DNA from 3 places in the Streptomyces sp. TLI_55 genome. Region 2 is predicted to be linked to each of the others. Evidence: riboswitches for the same ligand, from Rfam matches in the RefSeq annotation. Region 2 holds a riboswitch; each other region holds the start of a gene.
What was found. A riboswitch is a leader RNA that binds a small molecule or an ion and turns the genes downstream of it on or off. The one in region 2 is predicted to bind S-adenosylmethionine.

Region 1 (9,453 bases), 6.2 Mb from region 2:
GTGACGACCGCACGCGCGGCCGGCGCGGACATCACCTCCGTCTACGCGGTCACGCAGAAGACGAACGTGACCATCGCCGTCCGCGCGGGCCGCACCGACATCGACTCCCCCAAGGACCTCGACGGCAAGACGTACGCCGGTTTCGGCGCCCCCTACGAGAAGCCGCTGCTGCAGAAGGTCATCCAGAACGCCGGCGGCAAGGGCGACTTCAAGCAGGTCACCCTCAACACCTCCGCGTACGCGGCCCTTTACGCCGGCAAGGCCGACTTCGCGATGCCGATGCCGACCTGGGAGGGCGTGGAGGCGGAGCTGAGCGGCAAGCCGCTGAAGAACTTCCAGCTGTCGGACTACGGCTTCCCGGCGATCTATTCGACTCTCGTCGCGTCCTCGGACCAGTTCCTGAAGAAGAACCCGGCGGTCGCCAAGAAGTTCGTGGCGGCCCTCGACAAGGGCTACCGCTACGCCGCCGACCACCCCGACAAGGCGGCCGACCTGCTGATCTCCCAGAACAAGAGCGTGCTCACCAACACCGCACTGGTGAAGAAGAGCGAGGCGCTGCTGGCCAAGGAGTACTACAAGGCGGCGAACGGCACCATCGGCACCCAGAGCGCCGAGCGCTGGCAGGCCTTCACCGACTTCGAGTACCAGGCGGGACTGCTGGTGGACGCCGACGGCAAGAAGCTGACCAAGGCCCCGGACACCTCGACGTTCTTCACCAACGACTACCTCCCGGCCGCCAAGTGACCTCCCTCCTGCGGTCGTTGTGGCCGCCGCTGCTGGTGCTGACCGTGGTGGTCGGCGGCTGGCAGCTGTATGTGAGCACCGCCGGGGTCGATCCGATGACACTGCCGTCCCCGGCGCGCGTGGTGGAACAGGGCTGGCTGAACCGTGCGGAGCTGTGGACGCAGACCCTGCCCACGCTCCAGGAGACCCTCCTCGGCTTCGCGCTGTCCTTCGCGGCGGCCTGGCTGGTCGCCGTCCTGCTGGACTTCTCCTCGGCTGCCCGCCGGGGCCTGTATCCGCTGCTGGTCGCCTCGCAGACGATCCCGATCGTCGCCGTGGCGCCCCTGCTGATCATCTGGTTCGGCTTCGGGCTGCTGCCGAAAATGCTGGTGGTGACGCTGACGACGTTCTTCCCGCTGGCCGCCAACCTGGCCGCCGGCTTCGCCGCGACCGACCGCGAGGCGATGCGGCTGCTGCGCTCCCTGGGCGCGGGCCGGTGGCGGACCTTCCGTCTGGTGCGCGTCCCGAGCGCGATGCCGTACTTCTTCGCCGGGCTGCGGGTGAGCATCACCTACGCCGTCGTCGGCGCCGTCTTCGCCGAGTACGCGGGCGCCGAGGCCGGCCTCGGGATCTATATGCAGGCACAGAAGAGCGCGTTCCGTACGGACCTGGTGTTCGCGGCGGTAGGGGTGACGGCGGCGCTGAGCATCGCGCTGTTCGGGGCCACCTATCTGCTGCAACGGCTGGTGCTGCCATGGGAGCGGAAGGTGGGCAAGTGAACAGTCTGCGCATCGAGGGCGTGGGCAAGTCCTTCGACCAGCTCGAAGTCCTGCGAAACCTCGAACTCACCGTCGAACAGGGCGAGTTCGCGGCGGTCATCGGGCCGAGCGGCTCCGGCAAGAGCACCCTGTTCAACCTGGTCTCCGGTCTCGACCACCCCACGTCGGGACAGGTACTGGTGGAGGACGAACCGGCCTCGGTGGAGTCCGGCAAGGTCGCCTACATGCCGCAGAAGGACCTCCTGTTCCCGTGGCGGACCGTCCTCGACAACACGGCACTGGCCCTTGAAGCCCAGGGGGTGCGGAAGCGGGAGGCGCGGGCGCGGGCCGACGCGCTGTTCGCCGACTTCGGGCTCGACGGCTTCCAGAAGGCGTATCCGTCCCAGCTCAGCGGCGGAATGCGGCAGCGAGCGGCGCTGCTGCGCACGGTGGTGCTGGAGCGGCCGGTCCTGCTGCTGGACGAGCCGTTCGGCGCACTGGACTCGCTCACCCGGACCGACATGCAACTGTGGCTGGCCGACATGTGGCAACGCCACCGCTGGACCGTCGTCCTGGTCACCCACGACATCCGCGAGGCAGTCCTGCTCGCGGACACCGTCCATGTGCTGTCCCCGCGCCCCGCCACCGTCGTGGAACGCATCGAGGTGCCGCTCCCCCGCCCGCGCGGCGCGGCGGACTTCACCGCACCCGAGTTCGCGGCTACCGAACGCCGGGTCCTGGAGGCCCTGCGCGGCACAACGGCGGTGAAGACGGCGTGAGTTCGCATCTGGCGCACGGCCTGGGCACCGACCCGGTCGAACCCGACTGGGCACCGCTCACGGACACCGAGGTGACCGAGGTCGTCGGTCCGGCGCGAGTGGTGTGGCGCAGCCCGCGTCCGCTGTCGGCGGCCGCGGTCGTCGAACGGGACGGGCGGCACCTGTTCGTGAAACGGCACCACATCACCGTACGAACCCTTGAAGGCCTGGCCGAGGAGCACGCGTTCCTGCGCCATCTGCGGCGCCACGGCGCCCCGGTGGTGGAGGTACTGGACGCGGCGGAGCGCGGTGAGTGGACGTACGAGGTTCACTCGGCCGGCGTCGGCATGGACCTGTACCGGGACGCGTTGTCCTGGTCGCCGTTCCGGTCCGCCGTGCACGCACGCGCGGCCGGCGAGGCACTCGCCCGGCTGCACCTGGCGGCGGAGGGATTCGACGCACCGCGCCGCCAAGTGCAGCCACTGGTCGCTTCGTTCACGGTGTTCGCGGCCGGCGAGCCCCTGCTCGCTCTGGAACACCATGTGGCCGAGCGGCCCGAACTGGCCGCAGCCCTCAAGCAGTTCCCATGGCGCGACGACACCGAACGCGTCCTGCTGCCACTGCACGAGCGGCTCACCCCGCACCTCGACGGCCTCGCCCCGCTGTGGACCCACAACGACTGGCACGCCTCCAACCTGCTGTGGGACGCCGACGGCCAGGTGGCCACGGTCCTGGACTTCGGCATGAGCGACCGCACCACCGCCGTGCACGACCTGGCCACGGCCATCGAACGCAACGCGGTCCAATGGCTCCAACCGGGATACCCGGTACGCGAGGAGGACGCCGTGGCCCTCCTGGAGGGCTACCGTTCGGTGCGGCCACTGACGGCCGAGGAATCGGCCGCGCTGCCCGCACTACTGCCGCTGGTACACGCGGAGTTCGCGCTCTCCGAGCTCGGCTACTTCCACGGCGTCACACACTCGGCGCCCAACACCCGCCTGGCCTACGAGTATTACGTCGGCCACGCGGAGTGGTTCGCCGGCACCGACGGCCAACGTCTCCTGCGGCACCTGGCGGAAGGCTGAACCGTGCTCATCGTCCTGGGCGGCCTGCCCGGCACCGGCAAGACCACCCTCGCCCGTCTCCTGGCGGCGCGGATCGGTGCGGTCCACCTGAGGGTGGACACCATCGAACAGGCCATCGTCCGCTCCGGACTGGCACAGCACCCCGTCGGCCCGGTGGGTTACGTCGTCGGCTACGCCCTGGCCGAGGAGCACCTGAGGCAGGGGCTGTCCGTGATCGCCGAGTCGGTGAACCCGCTGAGCGTGACGCGTGACGCCTGGCGGGCCACGGCCGTCACCGCGAGCGCGTCGTCGTCGACACGGCCGGGCGGGAACCGGGCGAGTCGCTGGGCTCGCGCTCGACAGGCGTTCTGACCACCGGACGTGATCAGGCGGCCTCCTCGACTGGTCCTTGCAGCACATCGATGACATCGACGCGACTCAGGAGGCGTTCGACCGGAATACGGCTTCGCCGAGCGGCAGTTCTGCCAGGCATGACTTTAGGAGTGGCACTCAACGCATCCGACGCGCCCAACCAGGTCGACGCCACCGTGGAACTGGCGCGCGAGGCCGCGGCTGCCGGCCTGCGGTCGGCCTGGTTCGGGCAGACCCTCGGCGCGGACTCACCGCAACTCGCGGCAATCGTCGGGCGGGAGGTACCCGGACTACAGGTGGGCACCTCGGCGATCCCCGTCTTCGGCCGGCACCCGCTGCTGGTCTCGAGCCAGGCCCAGACCGCCCAGGCCGCGACGCACGGCCGCTACCACCTCGGTCTGGCCCTGGGCACGAAGCTGCTGACGGAGGGCGCCTTCGGCCTGCCCTTCGAGCGTCCCATCGCCCGCCTGCGTGAATTCCTCACCGCCCTACGGCAGTTGACCGAGTCCGGCACAGCGGACTTCCATGGTGAACTGCTCACCGCCACCACGCCGCTCCCGGCCCGCGTACCGGGCGCCGAGAACGGCGTCCCCATCCTGGTCGCCGCCATGGGTCCGCAAGCACTGCGCGTCAGCGGTGAGTTGGCGGACGGGATCTTGCCCTACCTGGCGGGACCGCGCGCCCTGGCGGAGCAGATCGTTCCCGCCGTGACCGCCGCGGCCGAGGCCGCCGGTCGTCCCGCGCCCCGGATCGTGGCTCTGGTGCCCGGCGTGGTCACGGACGATGTCGACGCGGTGCGGGCGCGGGCCACGGAGAACCTGGCGTTCTACGAGCAGATCCCGTCCTACGCACGCGTCATCGAACTCTCCGGCGGTCGGCGGGCCGCCGACCTGGCCGTGATCGGCGGCGAGAAGGCGGTCGAAGCCGAGGTCCGGCGCTACCGCGACGCCGGCGCCACCGAGGTCGTGTTCTCGGGCACCGAGATGGCCGGCGAAGAGGACCGCCGACGCACCTGGGCACTCCTCGGCGAACTGGCCGATTGAGTGAACTGGTCGGGCAGCCGTGCAAGTAGCGTATGAGGATGGCGGAGTTCAAGGCTGTCCAGGTGAACCTGTGGTGCGACGACGTGGAGCGCTGCGCGGCGTTCTTCCGACGCCTCGGCCTGCCCGAGCGTTTCCGTTTTCCGCGGGAGGGTGAACCGCACCAGGTCGAGGTGGAGGCTGCCGGCGTGCGGATCGGGCTCAGCTCGGCCCGCGTCGGCGGCGAACTCTTCGGCATCGCCACGACGCCCGGCGCGAACACCGAGGTGGTGTTGTGGTGCGACGACGTGGACGGGATGCATCTCAGGGCCCTCGAAGCAGGGGGCGAGCCCTTGGTGAATCCGACCGACTCTCCGGACGGTCGGCTTCGATTTGCCTGGCTACATGATCCCGAGGGCCACCGTGTGAAGTTCGTGCAGGAACGCGGCTGAGACCTGCCCCGAGCAGGCGCCAGGCACGGGGTGGTCCCGGTTGCGGCATTGACGTACGACGAGCCCGCTCCGTACGATCACGAACGGCATTGAGTGTCAGCGACAAGCCCTGGCTGGCTGACCGGCAACCCTCCCGCGCGGTGGGGTGCTCCAGGTGAAAGCCCGGCGGGATCACCGGCGATCCCCGCAAGCGCGTGGCCCCTTGAGCGGGGCCGGAGAATGGGGAGGACCGGCATGCGTCGTCACAGTGATGACCTCAGTGCCTCCTTCGCCGTAGCCGCGGTGTTCTCCCGGCTCTCGCGCCGCCTGCACATCGATCTGAAGCGTTCGACCAGCTGCCTGTGTCGGGTCTGACGGTCTGACGGGCATTCCCCCCGTCTGGCGACGTCCGGCGCCGGTCGTCGCCGCACTGCTCTCCGTGTGATCCCGCTCTTCCGCCGGATCCCCTTTTCCAGTTGATCTCTGCCTGCGCAGCGCTCCCCCGTCATCGACACCGCGTCGGCCGGGGCCGCACTCCCATGCACAACCGTGCCCTGGACGGCACCCCCGTGCCTGGTGACACCCATGAGGAGAACCACCCCGTGACAGCACTTCCGGATTTCAGATCCCCCCGATGGGCGGCGCTGACCGCCCTTCTCACGACCAGCGTGCTGCTGACCGCCTGCGGATCCGGCTCCGACGCGGGCGGCTCCGGCAACGACAGCGGCAAGCCGAAGTCCGGCGGCACCCTGACCTTCGCGGTCGGTTCCGATGCCGGCTGCGTGGACCCGCAGCAGGTCGGCAGCAACGAGAGCATCTACTCGGTACGCCAGACCGTGGACTCCCTCACCGACCAGGACCCCGAGACCGGCAAGATCGTGCCGTGGCTGGCCAAGAGCTGGGACATCAACTCCGACGCCACGGAGTTCACGTTCCATCTGCGCTCGGGGGTCACCTTCAGCGACGGCTCCAAGCTGACCGCGCAGGTCGTCAAGGACAACTTCGACGCGGTGCCGAAGCTGGGCGCCCTCGGCGTCCTCGCCCAGGGCTATCTGAGCAGCGTCAAGAGCACCACCGCGGTCGACCCGCTCACCGTCAAGGTGACCTTCAAGGAGCCCAACGCCCAGTTCCTCCAGGCGACTTCGACCCACTCGCTGGGCATCGAGTCGTCGGCGAGCGTCAAGAAGACCCCGCAGCAGAAGTGCAGTGACGGCGTCATCGGGTCGGGCCCGTTCGTGCTGAAGCAGTACGTGCAGAACCAGTCGATCACCCTGGCCAAGCGCACCGGGTACGACTGGGGCTCCTCGCTGTGGTCCAAGAAGGGCGAGGCCTACCTGGACAAGCTGGTGTTCAAGGTGGTGCCCGAGGCGGGGGTGCGGGCCGGCAGTCTTCAGTCCGGTCAGGTGGACGCGATCAGCAGCGTCGGCAAGGCCAACGAGACGGCGCTCAAGGGCGGCCAGGTCACCCTCCTGCACCGGGCCAACCCGGGCGTGGTGTTCGGGCTGGGGATCAACAACTCGCGGCCCGTCCTGAAGGACGTGAAGGTGCGCCAGGCGATTCTGGCCGCCCTCGACCGCAAGCAGGTCGCCGACACCGTGTTCCCGACCGGCACCAAACCGGCGACCAGCATCCTGGCGCACACCACACCCGACTACACCGACCTCTCCGCGGACCTCGCCTTCGACGCGGCCAAGGCCAAGTCCCTGCTGGACGCGGCCGGTTGGAAGGAAGGCGGTGACGGCATCCGCGCCAAGGACGGCAAGAAGCTCAGCCTGGCCATCAGCTGGTTCCCCAACGCGGCCACCAACCAGCCCGCTCTGGAGCTCGTCCAGCAGCAGCTGAAGGCCGTCGGGATCGACGTGACGCTCAAGCAGGGCCAGGTCAGCCAGTTCGCCACCACCCTCCAGGGCGGCGACTTCGACCTGGTGTGGGGCAACGTGACCCGTGCCGACCCCGACATCCTGCGCAGCTCCTTCTCCAGCAAGCTGGCCAACTTCTACCGGCTGCCCGCCAGTTCGCTGGACACGGTGCTGTCCGGGCAGGCCGCGACCACGGACACCGCCAAGCGCAAGCAGCTGGTGGCCGACGCGCAGAAGCTGATCGTGCAGAACGCGTACGACGTGCCGGTGGTGGAGCTTCAGACCCAGCTGGCCGTGACGAACAAGGTGCACGACCTCGCCTTCGACTCGGGCAGCCGCGTCCAGCTGCACGACACCTGGATCGGCTAGCGCGTGCGCCGCTATGTGATCAAGCGTCTGGCGCAGGCGGTGGGGGTGCTGTGGGCGGCGTACACGGTGTCGTTCCTGGTGCTGGACTTCCTGCCCGGTGATCCGGTCACCGCGATGGCCGGTGCCGGGATGGACTCGGGGGACGTCGACCCGGCCCGGCTGGCCGCGCTGCGGCACGAGTACGGCTTCGACAAGCCGATCCTGGCGCAGTACGCCGACTATCTGGGCCGGGCGGTGCGCGGGGACTTCGGCGACGCGGTCTCCACGGGCCGCCCGGTGACCTCCACGCTGGCCGACGCGCTGCCCCAGACCCTCCAACTGACGGGTGCGGCACTGCTGTTGGCGGTGCTGCTCGGCGGAGGGCTGGCGGTGGTGGCGACGTACACCTCGCAGCGGTGGCTGCGGCAGCTCCTGTTGTCGCTGCCCCCGCTGGGGGTGTCGGTCCCGACGTTCTGGGTCGGGCTGCTGCTGGTCGAGGTGTTCTCCTTCCGGCTGCACTGGTTCCCGGCGTTCGGCAACGACGGGCTGCGGGGCCTGGTGCTGCCCGCGCTGACGCTGGCGATCCCGACCGGCGCGCTGGTCGCCCAGGTGCTGGCCAAGAGCCTGCTCACCGCGCTGGACCAGGCGTACGTGGAGACCGCCCGGGCCAAGGGAGCCGGCCGGTGGCGGGTGCATCTGCGGCATGCGCTGCGCAACGCGTCCCTGCCCGCGCTGACGGTCGTCGGCCTGTTGGTGGGGCAGCTGATCGCCGGTTCGGTGGTCGTCGAGACGGTGTTCTCCCGCGACGGCCTCGGCCGGGTGACCGCGGCGGCGGTCACGGTGCAGGACATCCCGGTGGTCCAGGGGGTGGTGGTGTTCGGGGCGCTGATCTTCGTGGCGACGAACCTGCTCGTCGACCTGGTCTATCCGCTGCTCGACCCGCGGATCGTGGTGGCCTCGGACAGAAGGGCGAGCTTCGTATGAGTCAGAGCCTTGTCGACGACGTCGACGACCCGGCCGAGGCCGCCCTCGGTCTCGCCCGGCCGGTCGAGACAGGCCCGACACCGCCCTCGGTGCCGGGCCGCCGTGCGGGCCTACGGCGGTTTCTGCTGCGCCGCCCCGGTCTGCTGCTGTCGGCGGCCGTCCTCGTCCTGGTGGTGCTGGCCTCGTTCTGGCCGGATCTGTTCACCTCGCAGGACCCGTTGAAGGGGGTGCCCTCCGAGAACTTCCGTGCCCCGAGCGGCAGTCACTGGTTCGGCACGGACGAACTGGGCCGCGACGTGTTCTCCCGGGTCGTGCATGGTGCCCAGCTCTCCCTCAAGGCGACGATCATCGCGGTCCTGGTCGCGTTCGTGGTCGGCGGACTGCTCGGCGTGGTCGCCGGGTTCGTCGGCCGCTGGGTGGACGACGTCCTGATGCGCTTCGTCGACGTCCTGCTCTCCATCCCCGCGCTGTTCCTGTCCCTCGCCCTCGTCACCGCGCTCGGCTACGGGACGGTGAAGGTGGCGGTCGCGGTCGGCATCGCCAGCGTCGCCTCGTTCGCCCGGGTGGCGCGCGCCGAGGTGCTGCGGGTGCGGCAGGCGGTGTTCGTCGAGGCGTCGCGCGCGAGTGGGGCCCGCTGGTACTCGGTCCTGGGCCGGCATGTGCTGCCCAACGCCGCCGGGCCGGTGATCGTCCTGGCCACCCTGGACTTCGGCGCCTCCATCCTGGCCGTGTCGGCCTTGAGCTTCCTCGGCTACGGCGCGCCGCCGCCCGCCCCGGAGTGGGGGACGTTGATCTCCGACGGCCGCAACTACCTCGCCAACGCCTGGTGGTTGACCGCGCTGCCCGGGCTGGCGATCGCCGCGACCGTCCTGGCCACCAACCGCATCGCCCGCGCGCTGGACGGCGAATGGTCCCGGCAGCGATGACCGACGAACGTGAGAACGGTGAGGACGTGACCACACCCCTGCTGGAGATACGCGGCCTGTCCGTGTCGTACCGCACTCGCGGCGGCACGGTCCCGGCCGTCCGCGGCGTGGACCTCGACGTCCTGCCGGGACAAGTGACCGCTGTGGTCGGCGAGTCGGGCTCCGGCAAGAGCACGACCGCGCACGCCGTCACCCGCCTGCTCGCCGCCAA
Region 2 (9,453 bases):
CCGAGAGCCTGAACCTTCCGTTCTCGGCGACGAACACCACGATCCTGGTGCTCTCCTCCCTCACCTGCCAGCTCGGCGTCTTCGCCGCCGAGCGCGGTGACGTGAAGAAGCTCCGGATGTGGTTCATCGTCACCTTCGTGATGGGTGCGATCTTCATCGGCGGTCAGGTCTTCGAGTACACCGAACTGGTCAAGGAGGACGGGCTCTCGCTCTCCTCGGACCCGTACGGCTCGGTCTTCTACCTGACCACCGGCTTCCACGGCCTGCACGTGACGGGCGGTCTCATCGCCTTCCTGCTGGTCCTCGGCCGCACCTACGCGGCGAAGAGGTTCACTCACGAGCAGGCGACGGCCGCCATTGTCGTGTCCTACTACTGGCACTTCGTCGATGTCGTCTGGATCGGCCTCTTCGCCACGATCTACCTGATCAAGTAGTCGGGCCCGGCCCGCACATTCCAGAAGCATCGACGCAGAAGATCCTGACACCGGGGTAATCCGTGAAAAAGCTCTCCGCACGACGACGCCATCCGCTGGCGGCGCTCGTCGTCCTACTCCTCGCGCTGGCGGCCACTGGGGGGCTGTACGCCGCGTTCGCGCCCGCGGACAAGGCGCAGGCCGATGAAACCGCCCAGTCCCTCACCATCGAGGAGGGCAAGAAGCTCTACGCCGTCGGCTGCGCCAGCTGCCACGGCACCGGTGCTCAGGGCACCACCGACGGGCCGAGCCTCGTGGGTGTGGGCTCCGCGGCCGTGGACTTCCAGGTCGGCACCGGCCGTATGCCGGCCCAGCAGCCGGGCGCCCAGGTCCCGCGCAAGAAGGTCATCTACACGCAGGCCGAGATCGACCAGCTCGCCGCGTACATCTCCTCGCTGGGCGCCGGTCCGGTCGTCCCGACGAAGAACCAGTACAGCCCGGAGGGCGCGGACATCGCCAAGGGTGGCGAGCTGTTCCGCACCAACTGCGCGCAGTGCCACAACTTCACCGGCAAGGGCGGTGCGCTCACGCACGGCAAGTTCGCGCCGAGCCTCGAGGGTGTCGACCCGAAGCACATCTACGAGGCCATGCAGACCGGCCCGCAGAACATGCCGTCGTTCCCCGACACCACGCTGTCGGAGCAGAACAAGAAGGACATCATCGCGTACCTCGACGCGGTCAACGGTGACGACACCGAGAGCCCCGGCGGCCTCGAGCTGGGCGGCCTCGGTCCGGTCAGCGAGGGTCTCTTCGCGTGGGTGTTCGGACTCGGTGGCCTGATCGCAATCGCCGTCTGGCTCGCCGCTCGGACCGCAAAGGCCAAGAAGTCATGAGTAGCCAAGACATTCCAGAAGAGAACCTGCCCGCAGAGCAGGACGCCCACGGCGCGGTGAGCGTCGCGGACGACAAGGACCCCTTCGCCGACCCCGGCCTGCCGCCGCACGAGCACCGGGTCCAGGACATCGACGAGCGGGCCGCCAAGCGGTCCGAGCGCACGGTGGCGATGCTGTTCACCCTGTCGATGCTGGCCACGATCGGCTTCATCGCCGCGTACGTGGGTGTCCCGCACGACAAGGCGATCTACGTCTTCCCCATCGGGCACATCAACGCGCTGAACTTCTCGCTCGGCCTGACCCTCGGTGTCGCCCTCTTCGCGATCGGCGCGGGCGCGGTCCACTGGGCCCGCACCCTGATGTCCGACGTGGAGATGGTCGACGAGCGTCACCCGATCGAGGCGCCTCCCGAGGTCCGCGAGAAGGTCTTCGACGACTGGAAGCAGGGCGCCAAGGAGTCCGCGCTCGGCCGTCGCAAGCTGATCCGCAACACCATGCTCGGCGCGCTCACCCTGGTGCCGCTCGCCGGTGTCGTGCTGCTGCGCGACCTCGGCCCGCTGCCCGGCACCAAGCTGCGGCACACCATGTGGCGCAAGGGCCTCCAGCTCGTCAACATGAACACGAACGAGCCGCTGCGTCCCGAGGACGTCGCGGTCGGTTCGCTCACCTTCGCCAAGCCCGAGGGCCTGGAGGAGCACGACGAGGATTTCCAGACCGAGATCGCCAAGGCCGCCCTGATGATCGTCCGGATCCAGCCGGACAACATCAAGGACAAGCGCGAGCTCGAGTGGTCGCACGACGGCATCGTCGCGTACTCGAAGATCTGCACCCACGTCGGTTGCCCGATCTCCCTGTACGAGCAGCAGACGCACCACGTGCTGTGCCCGTGCCACCAGTCCACCTTCGACCTCTCCGACGGCGCCCGGGTGATCTTCGGCCCCGCTGGTCACGCCCTGCCGCAGCTGCGCATCGGTGTGAACGAGGAGGGTTACCTCGAGGCGCTCGGCGACTTCGAGGAGCCCGTCGGTCCTGCTTTCTGGGAGCGCGGATGAGCACCACGACTGAGACCACAGACTCCCGCTCGCGCGGGAAGGCCCCGGCCGGCGAGAAGCTCGCCGACTGGGCGGACGGCCGGCTCGGGATCTACTCCCTGGCCAAGGCCAACATGCGCAAGATCTTCCCCGACCACTGGTCGTTCATGCTGGGTGAGATCTGCCTCTACAGCTTCATCATCATCATCCTCACGGGTGTGTACCTGACGCTGTTCTTCCACCCGTCGATGAACGAGGTGGAGTACCACGGCAGCTACGTCCCGCTGCAGGGACAGCTGATGTCCGAGGCGTTCAACTCGACCATGCACATCTCCTTCGAGGTGCGCGGTGGTCTGCTGATCCGGCAGATCCACCACTGGGCGGCGCTGATCTTCCTCGCGGCCATGTTCGTGCACATGATGCGCGTGTTCTTCACCGGCGCGTTCCGCAAGCCGCGTGAGGTCAACTGGCTGTTCGGCTTCCTGCTGTTCGTCCTGGGCATGTTCACCGGCTTCACCGGTTACTCGCTCCCGGACGACCTGCTCTCCGGCACCGGTGTCCGCTTCATGGAGGGCGCGGTCCTGTCCGTGCCGATCGTCGGCACGTACCTGTCGATGTTCCTCTTCGGCGGCGAGTTCCCGGGCGGCGACTTCGTGGCCCGCTTCTACTCGGTCCACATCCTGCTGCTGCCGGGCATCATGCTCGGCCTCGTGGTGGCCCACCTGATCCTGGTCTTCTACCACAAGCACACGCAGTACGCGGGCCCCGGCAAGAACAACAACAACGTCGTCGGCATGCCGCTGCTGCCGGTCTACACGGCCAAGGCCGGAGGCTTCTTCTTCCTGGTCTTCGGTGTCATCGCGGTCATCGCGGCCATCGCCTCGATCAACCCGATCTGGTCCATGGGCCCGTACCGTCCGGACATGGTGTCCACGGGCGCCCAGCCCGACTGGTACATGGGCTTCTCCGAGGGCCTGATCCGTGTCATGCCGGGCTGGGAGATCAACTTCTGGGGTCACACGCTCGTCCTGGGCGTCTTCATCCCGCTGGTGATCTTCCCGCTGGTCCTGGTCTCGATCGCGGTCTACCCGTTCATCGAGGCCTGGGTCACCGGCGACCGCCGCGAGCACCACATCCTGGACCGCCCGCGCAACGCCCCGACCCGCACGGCGTTCGGCGTCGCGTGGATCACCTGGTACATGGTGCTGCTCGTCGGTGGTGGAAACGACCTGTGGGCCACCCACTTCCACCTGTCGATCAACTCGATCACCTGGTTCGTGCGCACCGCGTTCTTCGTCGGCCCGGTCATCGCGTTCATCATCACCAAGCGGATCTGCCTCGGCCTCCAGCGCCGCGACAAGGACAAGGTGCTGCACGGCCGCGAGTCCGGCATCATCAAGCGCCTGCCGCACGGTGAGTTCATCGAGGTGCACGAGCCGCTCAGCCAGGACGCGCTGCACACGCTCACCGCGCACGAGCAGTACAAGCCGGCCGAGATCGGCCCGACGGTCGACGAGAACGGCGTCGAGCGCAAGGTGAAGGGCTCCGAGAAGCTGCGCGCCAAGCTGAGCGAGGCGTACTTCGGCGAGGAGTCGCAGATCGCCAAGCCCACCGTCGAGGAGTACAAGGAGATCACGAGCGGCCACGGCCACCACTGATCGCTGCGCTCGCCACGCGCACTGGAAGGGCCCCCGTCCGGTCTTCGGACGGGGGCCCTTCTCCGTGTCCTGAGCTGGATAGGGTGGGGTCAAACATCTGTTGAAGCAGGTCTCACGACATCCAGGAGCGGCCGTATGAGCGCTGTGACCCCCGCTGGAGGCGACACCGCGGCGGGCCGTTCCTGGCCCGAGGTGCTGAACGCCCTGCTGTACGGGCAGGACCAGAGCGCCGACGCCACCGCCTGGGCGATGGACAAGATCATGCGCGGCGAGGCGACCGACGCGCAGATCGCCGGGTTCGTGGTGGCCCTGCGGGCCAAGGGCGAGACGGTCGAGGAGATCACCGGCCTCGTCCAGGCGATGTACGAGCACGCCAACGTGATCGAGGTGTCCGGGCGGACCGTCGACATCGTCGGCACCGGCGGCGACGGCGCCAAGACGGTGAACATCTCCACGATGTCCTCCCTCGTCGTGGCCGGCACCGGCGCGAAGGTCGTCAAGCACGGCAACCGCGCGGCCTCGTCGGCGTCGGGCTCCTCGGACGTCCTGGAGAAGCTGGGCGTCAACCTCGACCTCACCCCGAAGCGGGTGGCCGAGGTCGCCGAGGAGGCCGGCATCACCTTCTGCTTCGCCATCAAGTTCCACCCGGCGCTGCGTCACGCGGGCGCCGCCCGCGGCCAGTTGGGCATCCGTACGGTGTTCAACGCCCTCGGTCCGCTGACCAACCCGGCGAAGGTCAAGGCGCAGGCGGTGGGCGTCGCCGACCCGCTGATGGCGCCGATCGTCGCCGGGGTGTTCGCCGAGCGCGGCAACTCCTCCCTGGTGTTCCGCGGCGACGACGGCCTCGACGAGCTGACGACCACCGCCACCTCCCGGGTGTGGATCGTCCGCGACGGCAAGGTCACCGAGGAGGCCTTCGACCCGCGGGACGTCGGCCTCGAGCTGGTGCCGGTGGAGGCGCTGCGCGGCGGCGACCCGGCGTTCAACGCGGAGGTCGCGCGCCGGCTGCTCGACGGTGAGACGGGCCCCGTCCGGGACGCGGTCCTGCTGAACTCGGCGGCCGCTCTGGTGGCCCTGGAGCCGGGCTCGGGGACGCTGGCGGAGCAGCTGCGGGCCGGCATGGACCAGGCCGCCGAGTCGATCGACTCGGGCGCCGCCAAGCAGGCCCTCGACCGCTGGGTGGCCGCCAGCAACCGGTAGTCGTGTCGATCGTCGTTCCGCGATCCGGACACGGGTTGCGGGCCGACGATCACATCGCGTACGTTCCTGTACCAGGTCATGAGTGACAGTCATGAGGCCCCGGCCGACTGTCCGGCAACCCTCCGTCCGTGGCGGGGTGCCCCGGGTGAAGACCAGGCCGTAGGCAGCGAGGTCTACGGCAAGCGCGGGCCCCTCTCGAAACCAGGGGTCCTGGTCGTTCGAGGGAGTCTTCCGTGAGCAAGCGAATGCGATAGGGCCGCAGAGCCCCGCCTCCGCGCACCCCTTTTCTCTTCTTCCGCATGCCTTGCTTCGGCATGCCCTCTCACGGGAGTTCCCCATGTCTGTCTCCACCGTTGCCGCAGCCCAGTCCCTTTGTGCCCCGCTGCCCGTTCTGGGCCGGGATGTCACCGTCCCGCTCGTCACCGGTGGCGAGGTCACCTACGCCGCCCTCGACTACGCCGCCAGCGCGCCGGCCCTCCAGCGGGTGTGGGACGACGTGGCGGCGTACGCGCCCTACTACGGCAGCGTGCACCGCGGTGCCGGGTACCTCTCGCAGCTGTCGACCGACCTGTTCGAGAACGCCCGCAGGACCGTCGCCGAGTTCCTGGGCTGCCGCGAGGGCGACCAGGTCGTCTTCACCCGGTCCACCACCGACTCCCTCAACCTGCTCGCCGCCGCGCTGCCCGCCGACTGTCAGGTCTTCGTCTTCGAGACCGAGCACCACGCCTCCCTGCTGCCCTGGCGCGACGCCCGCGTCACCTACCTCAACGCGCCCCGCACCCACCAGCAGGCCGTGCAGACCCTGGAGAAGGCCCTCGCCGACCGTGACCCCTACGGCCCGGCCCTGGTCTGCGTGACCGGTGCCTCCAACGTCACCGGCGAGCTGTGGCCGGTGCGCGAGCTGGCCGCCGCCGCCCATGCGCACGGCGCCCGGATCGTCCTCGACGCCGCCCAGCTCGCCCCGCACCACGCGGTGTCCGTCGCCGACCTCGACGTCGACTGGGTCGCCTTCTCCGGCCACAAGCTGTACGCCCCCTTCGGCTCCGGCGTCCTCGCCGGCCGCGCCGACTGGCTGACCACCGCCGAGCCCTACCTCGCGGGCGGCGGCGCCAGCCGCAAGGTCACCCGGCGCGAGGACGGCGGCGTGGACGTGGAGTGGCACGAGAGCGCGGCCCGCCACGAGGCCGGCTCCCCGAACGTCATCGGCGCCTACTCCATCGCCTCGGCCTGCAAGGCGCTCACCGAGGCCGGCTTCGACAGCCTGGTCGCGCGCGAGCAGTACCTGATCGAGAAGGTGCGGGAAGGCCTCGCGGACGTCCCCGAGGTCCGCATCCTCTCCCTCTTCGGGGACGACGCCCCGCGCGTCGGCGTGATCTCCTTCGTCGTCGAGGGCTGGAACAGCTCCCACTTCGCCGCCGCCCTCTCCGCCGAGTACGGCATCGGCGTCCGCGACGGCCTCTTCTGCGCCCACCCCCTCGTCCGCACCCTGCTCGGCAGCGACCCGCAGACCCAGGGCGAGTGCGGCGCCCCCGAGGCCGCGCCCGGCGAGAAGTCCCTCAACGCCATCCGCGTCAGCTTCGGCGCGGGCACGCCGGACGAGCACGTGGAGCGGTTCGTGAACGCCGTGCGCGAGCTGGTCAGCGACGGTGCGAAGTGGCGGTACCGGACCGAGGACGGGCGCTGCGTCCCGGCCGTCTGACCGGCTGACCTGCGGTTGCCGGTACGCTCCCTACGGCGTTCGTACGACATACAGGGGGAGCGGGAAGTGCAGGCGCTGCGCACGACGGATCCGCGCAGGGTCGGCCCGTACGAGGTACGAGGCCGGCTCGGCTCGGGCGGCATGGGCGAGGTCTACCTCGCCGAGTCACGGACCGGGCTGCGGCTGGCGGTGAAGGTCGTCAGGGCCGAGTACGCCCAGGACCGCACCTTCCGGGCCCGGTTCCGGCAGGAGGTACGGGCCGCGCAGACCGTCGGCGGGGCGGGCACCTACACCGCGCGCGTGGTCGACGCCGACCCCGAGGGCGAACGCCCCTGGATGGCGACGGAGTTCGTGGAGGGACCGAACCTGCGGGACGCGGTCCTCGACGGCGGGCCCCTGCCGGAGCCCGCGGTCCGGGTGCTGGGGGCCGCGCTCGGGGAGGCGCTGGGTGCGATCCACGCCCGTGGCATGGTCCACCGGGACCTGAAGCCCTCCAACATCCTGCTGGCGCCGGACGGTCCTCGGGTCATCGACTTCGGGATCGTACGGGCCCTTGAGGCGACGGCGATGACCCGCACCGGCGCGATCGTCGGCTCGGTCGGCTATGTCTCGCCCGAGCAGATCCGCAACGGCGGCAAGGTCGGACCGTCGAGCGACGTGTTCTCCCTGGGAGCCGTCCTCGCCTACGCGGCGAGCGGGCGCGAGCCCTTCGGCGAGGGGCAGGACTCGGTGATCCTGCTGCGCATCCTGACCCGGGACTTCGACCTGACGGGCGTACCGCGGGACCTGCTGCCGCTGGTGGAGGCCTGCCTCAGGGAGGAGCCGGGGCAGCGGCCGATGCCGAAGGACGTCGTCGAGGCCGTGGGGGGCTCCCCGCGCGGTGGTCTGCGTCCGGGCTGGTACACCGCGGCCGGGCCGGGCCCCGATGTGGCTCAAGGGGCCGAACTCTGGCTTCCGGAGCGGGAGTCGGGGGAGCGGGAGAGCCGGGTCGAGTACGTGGCGCCGGTGGCGGAGACGGAGCCGCCGGTGCCCGAGGTGCCGTCGCGGCGCGGGCTGCTGCGGCTCGCCGTGGGCGGAGCCGTGGTCGCCGGTGCCGGGGGAGCGGGCGCCTGGTGGTGGTTCGGGCAGTCGGATACCGGCAGCGAGGGCGAGGGGAAGAGCGGGAGCGCGAAGGCGCCGGGGTCCGTCGCGCGGAAGGCGTCCGTGACGTGGACGTACGAGGACGGCGGGCCGCCGCATGTGGCCGGCGGTGCCTGCGGGGCGCTCTCCGCCGACGGCCGGACGCTGTACTTCGCCGGGGACGACGGGACGCTGCGGGCCCTGGGCAGCGACGGCAAGGAACGCTGGAGGGCGACCGTCTTCAAGGAGGCGTCCTTCGTCACCCGGCCGGTCGTCACGGCCGACGGGATCTTCGTCGCCGTGGTCAGCGACACCCAGACCGAACCGGGCCGGCTCATCGCGGTGAGCGCCGAGGGCGAGGAGATGTGGACGCGGGATCTGCCGAGTCCGTTCTTCCAGCAGCCCGCGGTGCTCAAGGGGACCGTCGTCGTGGGTTCCGCGGAGCGCACGATCGACGGCCCGGGTGTCGTGCAGGCGTACGACAGCCGGGGCACGGTGCGCTGGAAGGCCTCGGTCGGCGGTGCGCCGCACGAGGAACTCGTCGTGGCCGACGACGTCCTCTACGTGCCCTGCTACGACAACCACCTCTACGGGATCCGCGAGGGCGGCGCCAGGGCGTTCGACGCCTCGCTGGACGGTGACGTCGGCCGGCCCGCCGTCAACTGGGACACCGTGGTCGTGAGCACCGGGAACCAGGCCGCCGAGTTGTTCGGGCTGGAGCTGACGGGCCGCCTGAAGTGGCGGGAACCCGACCTCGCCGGTTCCTACGTCACGGCGAACGCGGACGCCTTCGGCTTCCTGGGGGTGACGAACTCGGGGGCGGCGCTCAAGGCGCTCACCCTGCGCGGCGACGTGGTCTGGTCGTACGGCGGGGGCGGGGCCTTCTCCGACCCGGTGCTGGTGGACTCCACGGTCTACGTGCGCACCGACACCGAGGTCCACGCCCTCGACCTGAAGGGCAACCGGCTCTGGAAGGCCGAGGTGGGCCCCGACCCGGGCGTCCTGCTGACGCCCGTCGTCCACGGCCGCCGCGTCTACGCCGGCACGAACAAGGGCATCGTCGCCCTCGACGTCACCGGTTAGCTGTCGAGGCCGATCGCGAACGCCGCCTCCAGGTCGTGCTGGGAGTACGTGCGGAAGGCGACGTGGGTGTCCGTGGCCTCCACGCCCGGGATCTTGCTGATGCTGCCGGGGATGACCTCGGCGAGGTCCTCGTGCTGCCGGACGCGGACCATGGCGATCAGGTCGTAGGTGCCGGTGACGGAGAAGACCTCGCTCACGGAGTCCAGCGCCGCGATCGACTCGGCGATCTCGGGGATCCGGTCCACGCTGGTCTTGATGAGGACGATCGCGGTGATCACGGCTGGTTCTCTCCCTCGGGGGCCGGAGCTGGGGCGGGCTTCACTCTAGTCGCAGGGGGGAATCGCACCCACGCGAAGG
Region 3 (9,453 bases), 1.7 Mb from region 2:
TGGCACCTACGAGGTCGAAACGGCCGCCGGTGCGGACCTTGGACTCCGGTACGAAGGCGGTGACCAGGGCGATGGCCACCGCGCCGAGCGCCGCCGAGGTCCAGAACAGCACGTGCCAGCTGAAGTTGTCGGCGATGAGCGCGGCGGCGGGCAGGCCGAGGGCGCCGCCGATACCGAGGGAGGCGCTCATCAGGGCGGTGGCGGAGGCCAGCCGCTCGGCGGGCAGTTCGTCGCGCATGATGCTGATGCCGAGCGGGATGACACCGGAGGCGAGGCCCTGGAGGGCACGGCCGATGATCATCGGCAGCAGAGAGTCGGCCAGGGCGCAGACGACCGAGCCGACGATCAGCATGACGCCGCTGATCAGCAGCATGCGGCGCTTGCCGAACATGTCGCCGAGGCGTCCGACGACCGGAGTGGCCACGGCGGCGGCGAGCAGGGTGGCGGTGACGGCCCAGGCGGTGTCGGAGGCGGGCGCGTCCAGGAGCCTCGGCAGCTCGGGGACGATCGGGATCACCAGGGTCTGCATCAGCGAGACCACGATTCCGGCGAAGGCCAGCACCGCCACCACGGCGTTCGACCGTGGTACTGCGGAAGGGGCGTCGGACATGGCGGGGCCTCCATCGGCGTAGTACTTGACCTACGCAACCTTAAGTCAGTTGCTTGACTTAATAAAGGGGGCCAGGTCAGCCGTACTGCTCCACGAGGGAGCGCACCCTGTCCGCGTCCAATTCGTAGACCGTCTCGTGCGCCCGGGGATCACGTGCGTGGAGCGTGTGGAAGAGCGGACCGGAGGGCCCGCCGAGCACCACGAGGGAGGCGGACGCCCCGCGTACCGCCCGCTCGGTGCCCGGCGCCGCCGTCAGGTCGATGCGGTTGACCACGCCGGGCGTCACCCACACCGGCACCGACTCCAGCAGCCCGAAGAGCTGGAGATGGAAGTGCCCGGTGAGCACGACCCGGACATCGCTGCCGCGCAGGGCGTCGGCGAGGTCGGCGGGGTTGCGCAGGCCGAAGACCTGCTGGAGGGGGTTGTCGAGGGCGATGGGCGGGTGGTGGAAGGCGAGGACGGTGCCGTGCTCGGCCGGGGTGCTCAACACCTGCCGCAGCCAGGCGAGTTGCCCGGCGGTGAGGTGTCCGTGCACCTTGCCGGGCACCAGCGAGTCGAGCGTGACGAACCGCCACCCGTCGACGGTGCTCACCGCGGCCCGCTCACCGGCCTCCGAGGCGAACACCGCCTCCGGCTCGCCGTGCCCGCTGCCGAGCACCTTGCCGAAGGCCTCGCGCTCGTCGTGGTTGCCGGTCGTGAAGAACACCGGCACCCCGCCCAGCACGTCCCGTGCGAAGCCGCCCACCAGTGCCTGCACGGCCGTGTACGCCTCCGCGGAGCCGTCGTCGGCGAGGTCGCCGGTGACGACGACGGCGTCGATGCCCCGCAGATGCCGGAGTTCGTCGAGCAGTAGCCGCAGGGAGTCGTGCGCGTTGACGCCGTGCCGGTTGACGGCGTCGGTGCGCTCCAGATGCGTGTCCGAGAGCTGGAGAATCCTCATCTCCCGGACACTACACAGGAGTTGACGGTCAGCTCAGCGACTGGAGCGCCGCCGCGTCGTACGCCTTCAGCTCGTCGAGGCGGCCCGCGAGGACCTTCGCCGCCCACTCCGGGTCCTGGAGCAGGGCGCGGCCGACGGCGACGAGGTCGAACTCGTCGCGCTCCAGCCGGTCGAGGAGGTCGTCGAGGCCCTTGAGCGGGGAGCCCGCGCCGACGAACGCGCTGAGGAAGTCGCCGTCCAGGCCGACCGAGCCGACGGTGATGGTGGGCTTGCCGGTGAGCTTCTTGGTCCAGCCCGCGAGGTTGAGGTCGGCGCCGTCGAACTCGGGGAGCCAGTAGCGGCGGGTGGAGGCGTGGAAGGCGTCGACGCCGGCCGCGGCGAGCGGGGTCAGGATGGCCTCCAGCTCCTCCGGGGTCTCGGCGAGCCGGGCGTCGTAGGCGTCCTGCTTCCACTGCGAGTAGCGGAAGATGACCGGGAAGTCGGCGGAGACGGTCTCGCGGACGGCGGCGACGATCTCGGCGGCGAACTTGGTACGGGCGACCGCGTCACCGCCGTAGCCGTCGGTACGGCGGTTGGTGCCGGCCCACAGGAACTGGTCGACGAGGTAGCCGTGCGCGCCGTGGATCTCCACGCCGTCCATGCCGATGCGCTCCGCGGCGGCCGCGGCCTCGGCGAAGGCGCCGATGACGTCGTCGATGTCGCGCTGGGTCATGGCCGTGCCGGTGGGCTCGGTCTCGCCGATGCGCAGGCCGGAGGGGCCGACCGAGGGGGCCTCGGGGACGGGGTTCTGGCCCTCCTTGCGGACCGTGCCGATGTGCCACAGCTGCGGGACGATGGTGCCGCCCGCCGCGTGCACGTCCTCGGCGACCTTCTGCCAGCCCGCGAGCTGCTCGTCGCCGTGGAAACGCGGGACGCGGCTGCTGTTGCCGGCCGAGTCGTGGCCGACGTACGTGCCCTCGGTGACGATCAGCCCGACGCCCGCGGCGGCGCGGCGCGCGTAGTAGGACCGCACGTCCTCACCGGGGACGCCGCCCGGGGAGAACATCCGGGTCATCGGCGCCATCGCGATGCGGTTCGGGACGGTGAGGCCGTTGATCGCGATCGGCCGGGAGAGGATCTCGGCGGCGCGAGTGGGGGAGGCGGTCACGCGGGGGGCTCCTAGCGGTGGGTACCAGCGGGTATGTGCATACGCATGGACACTACGCAGTAAGCAACCGCTCAGAACACCCCTGCATTTCCACCGGGCCCTGTGATCCCGCCCACCTCCGGACCCTGAGAACGCCCGAGGGCGGCACCCCCTGTCGGAACAGGGGGTGCCGCCCTCGGCAAGGACGAGTCCGATCCGCCGGGGATCAGAAGTCCATGTCACCGCCCGGCATGCCGCCGCCGGCGGGCGCGGCGGCCTTCTCCGGCTTGTCGGCGATGACGGCCTCGGTGGTGAGGAAGAGCGCGGCGATGGAGGCGGCGTTCTGCAGGGCAGAGCGCGTGACCTTCGCCGGGTCGATGATGCCTTCCTTGACCAGGTCGACGTACTCACCGGTCGCGGCGTTGAGGCCGTGACCCGGGGTGAGGTTGCGGACCTTCTCCACCACGACGCCGCCCTCGAGGCCGGCGTTGACGGCGATCTGCTTCAGCGGGGCCTCAAGGGCGAGCTTGACGGCGGCAGCGCCGGTCGCCTCGTCACCCTCCAGCTCCAGCTTCTCGAAGACACCGGAGGCCTGCAGCAGGGCCACGCCACCACCGGCGACGATGCCCTCCTCGACGGCCGCCTTGGCGTTGCGCACGGCGTCCTCGATGCGGTGCTTGCGCTCCTTGAGCTCGACCTCGGTCGCGGCACCGGCCTTGATGACGGCGACGCCACCGGCGAGCTTCGCCAGGCGCTCCTGGAGCTTCTCGCGGTCGTAGTCCGAGTCGCTGTTCTCGATCTCGGCGCGGATCTGGTTGACGCGACCGGCGACCTGGTCGGCGGAGCCGGCACCGTCGACGATGGTGGTCTCGTCCTTGGTGATGACGACCTTGCGGGCGCGGCCCAGGAGGTCCAGGGTCGCGTTCTCCAGCTTGAGGCCGACCTCCTCGGAGATGACCTCGCCGCCCGTGAGGATGGCGATGTCGCCGAGCATGGCCTTGCGGCGGTCACCGAAGCCCGGGGCCTTGACGGCGACGGACTTGAAGGTGCCGCGGATCTTGTTGACGACCAGGGTCGACAGGGCCTCGCCCTCGACGTCCTCGGCGATGATCAGCAGCGGCTTGCCCGACTGCATGACCTTCTCCAGGAGCGGGAGCAGGTCCTTGACGGAGCCGATCTTGGAGTTGGCGATGAGGATGTACGGGTCGTCGAGCGACGCCTCCATACGCTCCATGTCGGTGGCGAAGTAGGCGGAGATGTAGCCCTTGTCGAAGCGCATACCCTCCGTCAGCTCCAGCTCCAGACCGAAGGTCTGGGACTCCTCGACGGTGATGACGCCTTCCTTGCCGACCTTGTCCATCGCCTCGGCGATGAGCTCGCCGATCTGGGTGTCGGCGGCGGAGATGGAGGCCGTCGAAGCGATCTGCTCCTTGGTCTCGACATCCTTCGCCTGCTCAAGGAGGGCACCGGAGACGGCCTCGACGGCCTTCTCGATACCGCGCTTGAGAGCCATCGGGTTGGCACCGGCGGCCACGTTGCGCAGACCCTCGCGCACCAGGGCCTGGGCCAGGACGGTCGCGGTCGTCGTGCCGTCACCGGCTACGTCGTCGGTCTTCTTCGCGACTTCCTTGACCAGCTCGGCGCCGATCTTCTCGTACGGGTCCTCGAGCTCGATCTCCTTGGCGATGGACACACCATCGTTGGTGATCGTGGGGGCGCCCCACTTCTTCTCGAGGACGACGTTGCGACCCTTGGGGCCGAGCGTCACCTTGACGGCGTCCGCGAGCTGGTTCATGCCGCGCTCGAGGCCGCGCCGCGCCTCCTCGTCGAACGCGATGATCTTGGCCATGTGAAGTGGTCCCTCCAGGACTGGGGGTGATTCCTTCGGACCGCGCCCGCGCCCGCGACGGACGGCTCGCACACCTCGTGGTTCCTTGCCCCACCTGGCCTGCGGGCCTCACCGACCCGGTCCTTCTTTGTCACTCTCACCTTCAGAGTGCTAACGCCAATGATTAGCACTCGGCATGGTCGAGTGCAAGCGCCTCCCGGGGATCGGGCAGGCCCACCAGGGATCCCGTACCGGGCCCGGACAGGCCGAAGGGCCCGTACCCCTCGCGAGGTACGGGCCCTTCAACAGAAGACGTCGCTTGCGGTTTGGTCGGTCGCGCGATCAGGCGGTGACGCGAACCATGTCGGCCTGCGGGCCCTTCTGGCCCTGCGAGATCTCGAACTCCACCCGCTGGCCCTCTTCCAGGGTGCGGTACCCGTCCATCTGGATCGCGCTGTAGTGGACGAAAACATCCGCACCACCGTCGACCGCGATGAAGCCGTACCCCTTCTCCGCGTTGAACCACTTGACGGTGCCCTGAGCCATGCCTAACTCCCCTATTACTGGCCCTTGCACAGATCCACACTTCGCGGATCCGGGTCAGACCTCACCCCCCACGGATTGGGGGCGTGCGCCGGAACGCGTCGACCGCGGCTGAATGTATCTGTCCAACTGCCGTCTGCAACAGGTCAATCGGACGAGAATTCCGGACGCGCGAGATCCGGAATGTGGTGAGAATTCGCCCGAACTCAGGGCAAGTCGGGCCCTACAAAAGGCACAAAACTCGCAAAAGAACGGCACACTTTGGCTGCTTCTCGACGCAAGTGGAGCAGGTACTCATATGCGTGCGGCATGGAAGGCGCAGCAGGTTCCCCAACTGTACCGCGCTCAACCATAGAGAATTGCCCCCTCCGCTTCTCTCGCGGAGGGGGCAATTAGGTGAACTCTCAATAATTGGCGTTACCGAGGGTAATGTTCGGTCATTCGGTCAGACCCGCCGAACCGATGTCAGCCGCCGGCGACGGCCGGGATGATCGAGACGCCGGCGCCATCCGGGGTGGCGGTCTCCAGGCCCTGCTCGAAGCGGACGTCGTCGTCGTTGACGTACACGTTGACGAAGCGGCGCAGCTTGCCCTGGTCGTCGAGGACGCGGGCGGCGATGCCCGTGTGGTTCTTCTCCAGGTCGGCGATGACGTCGGCGAGGGTGGCCCCCTCGGCGGCGACCTCGGCCTGCCCGCCGGTGTAGGTGCGCAGGATGGTGGGGATGCGGACGGTCACGCTCATGCGAGGCCAGCCTCTCGGAAGGAGTCCAGGTTGGGGCGGATGGTCGCGGTGAGGCCGGTGCCGGCCACCGCGTCGAGGGTCTTCAGGCCGTCGCCGGTGTTCAGCACGACGGTGGTGAGGGTGGGGTCGAGTACGCCGTTCTCGATCAGCTTGCGGGTGACACCGACCGTCACGCCACCGGCGGTCTCCGCGAAGATGCCCTCCGTGCGGGCCAGCAGCTTGATCGCGTCGACGATCTGCTCGTCGTTGACGTCCTCCACGGCACCGCCCGTGCGGCGCGCGATGTCGAGGACGTAGGGACCGTCGGCCGGGTTGCCGATGGCGAGGGACTTGGCGATGGTGTTCGGCTTCTGGGGACGGACGACGTCGTGGCCCGCCTTGTAGGCGACGGACACCGGCGAGCAGCCCTCCGCCTGGGCGCCGAAGATCTTGTACGGCTTGTCCTCGACGAGCCCGAGCTTGATCAGCTCCTGGAGCCCCTTGTCGATCTTCGTGAGCTGCGAACCGGAGGCGATCGGGACGACCAGCTGGTCCGGGAGCTTCCAGCCGAGCTGCTCGCAGATCTCGTACGCCAGGGTCTTGGACCCCTCCGCGTAGTACGGCCGCAGGTTGACGTTGACGAAGCCCCAGCCCTCGCCGGCCGGGTCGCCGATCAGCTCGGAGCAGAAGCGGTTCACGTCGTCGTAATTGCCCTCGATGCCGACGAGCTCACCGCCGTATACAGCGGCCATGACGACCTTGCCCTGCTCCAGGTCGTGCGGGATGAACACGCAGGAGCGGAAGCCGGCGCGGGCGGCGGCGGCGCCGACGGCACCCGCGAGGTTGCCGGTGGAGGAGCAGGAGAGCGTGGTGAAGCCGAAGACGCGGGCGGCCTCGATGGCCTGGGCGACGACCCGGTCCTTGAAGGAGTGCGTCGGGTTGCCGGAGTCGTCCTTCACGAAGAGCTTGCCGGCCTCGACACCCAGCTCGCGGGCGAGGTTGTCGGCCTGGACGAGCTTGGTCCAGCCGGGGTTGATGTTGGGCTTGTCGGCCACGTCCGCGGGGACGGGCAGCAGCGGTGCGTAGCGCCAGATGTTCGCGGGTCCCGCCTCGATCTGCTTGCGGAGCTCCTCGGCGTCGTAGGCGGAGAAGTCGTAGGCGATCTCGAGCGGGCCGAAACACTCCTCGCACGCGAAGACCGGGCCGAGCGGCACCCGGTGGCCGCATTCACGGCAGCTGAGCGCCGCGGCGGGACCGAGGTCTACGCTGGTGGAGGCGGAATCGGTGGTGCTTGCAACAGTCTGCGCAGCCATGAGAGGCGAGGCCCTTTCTCCTCATCTTCCTCACGACGCATCTCGCCGTGAGACGGATTTGGCACCTTCCCTAGCCGGGAGCCTCGCGATGCGATCGATGCTGATCGCTACGAGACCGGCTGGAGGGTTGCCGGGGCTTCATCGGGCCGTATCCCTCTGCCCCTCTGGATGAGCGGTATGAAGTTGTGAACATCGGACGAGCCAGGACATGCGATGGTCATCCGCGTTGTTCAAGACTGTAACCGACGACCAGGACAGTTGAGATAGTCGTCCGAACCGCGAGATGGATCACAGACGGGTCCAGCTCGCCGAAAGAACGCAGAGGAGCCGCGCACTGTGCTGAACGAAGTCGAGCGCTGGCTGACCACACGCTCCTGGTCGGTGACCGATCGCCCGCTCCACCAGATCCTGGCCGCCAAGCAACGCACGAAACAGACGGTCAGCGTCGTGCTGCCCGCGCTCAACGAGGAGGAGACGGTCGGCGACATCGTCGCGATCATCCGTCACGACCTGATGCAGCAGGTCCCCCTCGTCGACGAGATCGTCGTCGTCGACTCCGGGTCGACCGACCGGACGTCGCAGGTGGCGGCCGCGGCCGGGGCCACGGTGGTGCACCGCGACGAGATCCTGCCCCGTATCCCCACCGTGCCCGGCAAGGGCGAGGTGCTGTGGCGGTCGCTGCTGGTGACCAGCGGTGACATCGTCTGTTTCATCGACGCCGACCTGAAGGAGTTCTCCTCCGACTTCGTCACCGGGATCGTCGGCCCGCTGCTGACGGAGCCCGAGGTCGACCTGGTCAAGGCCATGTACGACCGCCCGCTGGGCGGCGCGGCGGGCCAGGGCGGCCGGGTGACCGAGCTGATGGCCCGGCCGCTGCTCAACATGCACTGGCCGCAGCTGGCGGGCTTCGTGCAGCCCCTGGGCGGCGAGTACGCGGCCCGCCGCTCGCTGCTGGAACAGCTGCCGTTCCCCGTCGGCTACGGCATCGAGCTCGGCATGCTGGTCGACGCCCTGCACCTGGTCGGCCTCGACGCGCTCGCCCAGGTCGACGTGGGCGTCCGCAAGCACCGCCACCAGGACGGCCAGGCCCTCGGCCGGATGTCCGCCGCGATCTACCGCACGGCCCAGCTCCGCCTGGCCCGCGGCCATCTGATCCGCCCCGCCCTCACCCAGTTCGAGCGGGGCGACACCGGTTTCGAACCGCGCACCTACTCCGTGGACACGGAGGAACGCCCGCCGATGGCGGACATCGCGGAGTACGCGGAACGAAAGGTGGCCTGACCCCGCCGGGCCGGTACCCCGGGGAACCGGACGAACGTTTGAGCAATCCGCGGCCGGGCTAGGTTGATCGGTATGGCTCGTATCGCTTCAACGTTCGGTGCTGCGCGGGTCCTGGTGGCCTCCAACCGGGGACCGGTCTCGTACGACGTCCAGGCGGACGGCACGCTGTCCGCGCGGCGCGGTGGCGGTGGGCTCGTCTCGGGGCTGTCGGCGATCGGGTCGGACGCGGACGCGCTGTGGGTGTGCTCGGCGCTGAGCGACGGCGACCGCGAGGCCGTGCGGCGCGGCGTGGGCGAGGCCGGGGTGCGGATGCTCGACATCCCGGCCGACGTGCACGCGGACGCGTACAACGGCATCGCCAACTCGGTCCTGTGGTTCGTCCACCACATGCTGTACCAGACCCCGCTGGAGCCGGTCTTCGACGCGGAGTTCCGGCGCCAGTGGGCGTCGTACGAGACGTACAACCGCGCCTTCGCCGAGGCGCTCGCGCAGGAGGCGGCGCAGGGTGCGGCGGTCGTCGTGCAGGACTACCACCTCACCCTGGTGCCGGGCATGCTCCGCGCGCTCCGTCCCGACCTGCGGATCGGGCACTTCTCGCACACGCCGTGGGCGCCGCCGGAGTACTTCCGGATGCTGCCGGACGACGTGGCCGAGCAGGTGCTGCGGGGCATGCTGGGCGCCGACCGGCTGGGGTTCCTGACCCGGCGCTGGGCGTCGGCGTTCGAGGCGTGCGCGGCGGAGATCACCGGTGGGCTCGGCGACACCCGGATCGGGGTGCACGGGCTCGGCGCGGACGCGGACTTCCTGCGCGAGCGGTCGCACGAGGCGGACGTCGCCGAGCGCATGACCGCGCTGAAGGCGGAGATCGGCGAAGGCCGCAAGACCGTCGTCCGGGTCGACCGCACCGAGCTGTCGAAGAACATCGTGCGGGGCCTGCGCGCCTACGAGCAGCTGCTGGCGACCCGGCCCGAGTGGCGGGAACGGGTCGTGCACGTGGCGTTCGCCTACCCCTCCCGGCAGGACCTCGCCGTCTACCGCGACTACACCGCCGAGGTGCAGCGCCTGGCCGACGAGATCAACTCCACGTACGGC

Region 1: linked by a shared signal. The riboswitch ahead of CRP56_RS39855 (ABC transporter substrate-binding protein) and the one ahead of CRP56_RS11760 (aminotransferase class V-fold PLP-dependent enzyme) in region 2 are both predicted to bind S-adenosylmethionine.
Region 3: linked by a shared signal. The riboswitch ahead of thrC (threonine synthase) and the one ahead of CRP56_RS11760 (aminotransferase class V-fold PLP-dependent enzyme) in region 2 are both predicted to bind S-adenosylmethionine.

The regions. Positions count from the first base shown of each region.
Region 1 covers NZ_OAOJ01000001.1:8,682,931-8,692,383, reverse strand. Annotated here, with positions in the region: gene CRP56_RS39890 (ABC transporter substrate-binding protein) at 1-744, shown strand, start outside; gene CRP56_RS39885 (ABC transporter permease) at 741-1,502, shown strand; gene CRP56_RS39880 (ABC transporter ATP-binding protein) at 1,499-2,260, shown strand; gene CRP56_RS39875 (phosphotransferase enzyme family protein) at 2,257-3,324, shown strand; partial or broken gene CRP56_RS39870 (AAA family ATPase) at 3,328-3,603, shown strand; gene CRP56_RS39865 (LLM class F420-dependent oxidoreductase) at 3,795-4,718, shown strand; gene CRP56_RS39860 (VOC family protein) at 4,757-5,146, shown strand; SAM riboswitch class IV at 5,232-5,345, shown strand; gene CRP56_RS39855 (ABC transporter substrate-binding protein) at 5,728-7,353, shown strand; gene CRP56_RS39850 (ABC transporter permease) at 7,357-8,316, shown strand; gene CRP56_RS39845 (ABC transporter permease) at 8,313-9,242, shown strand; gene CRP56_RS39840 (dipeptide ABC transporter ATP-binding protein) at 9,239-9,453, shown strand, end outside.
Region 2 covers NZ_OAOJ01000001.1:2,515,126-2,524,578, reverse strand. Annotated here, with positions in the region: gene ctaE (aa3-type cytochrome oxidase subunit III) at 1-434, shown strand, start outside; gene qcrC (cytochrome bc1 complex diheme cytochrome c subunit) at 497-1,306, shown strand; gene qcrA (cytochrome bc1 complex Rieske iron-sulfur subunit) at 1,303-2,358, shown strand; gene qcrB (cytochrome bc1 complex cytochrome b subunit) at 2,355-3,995, shown strand; gene trpD (anthranilate phosphoribosyltransferase) at 4,131-5,195, shown strand; SAM riboswitch class IV at 5,270-5,386, shown strand; gene CRP56_RS11760 (aminotransferase class V-fold PLP-dependent enzyme) at 5,533-6,894, shown strand; gene CRP56_RS11755 (protein kinase domain-containing protein) at 6,961-9,096, shown strand; gene CRP56_RS11750 (Lrp/AsnC family transcriptional regulator) at 9,093-9,374, opposite strand; gene CRP56_RS11745 (rhomboid family intramembrane serine protease) at 9,371-9,453, opposite strand, start outside.
Region 3 covers NZ_OAOJ01000001.1:4,171,632-4,181,084, forward strand. Annotated here, with positions in the region: gene CRP56_RS19200 (MFS transporter) at 1-610, opposite strand, end outside; gene CRP56_RS19205 (metallophosphoesterase family protein) at 687-1,550, opposite strand; gene CRP56_RS19210 (NADH:flavin oxidoreductase) at 1,579-2,697, opposite strand; gene groL (chaperonin GroEL) at 2,903-4,525, opposite strand; gene CRP56_RS19220 (cold-shock protein) at 4,847-5,050, opposite strand; gene CRP56_RS19225 (ubiquitin-like small modifier protein 1) at 5,513-5,788, opposite strand; gene thrC (threonine synthase) at 5,785-7,080, opposite strand; SAM riboswitch class I at 7,099-7,255, opposite strand; gene CRP56_RS19235 (glucosyl-3-phosphoglycerate synthase) at 7,417-8,361, shown strand; gene CRP56_RS19240 (alpha,alpha-trehalose-phosphate synthase (UDP-forming)) at 8,443-9,453, shown strand, end outside.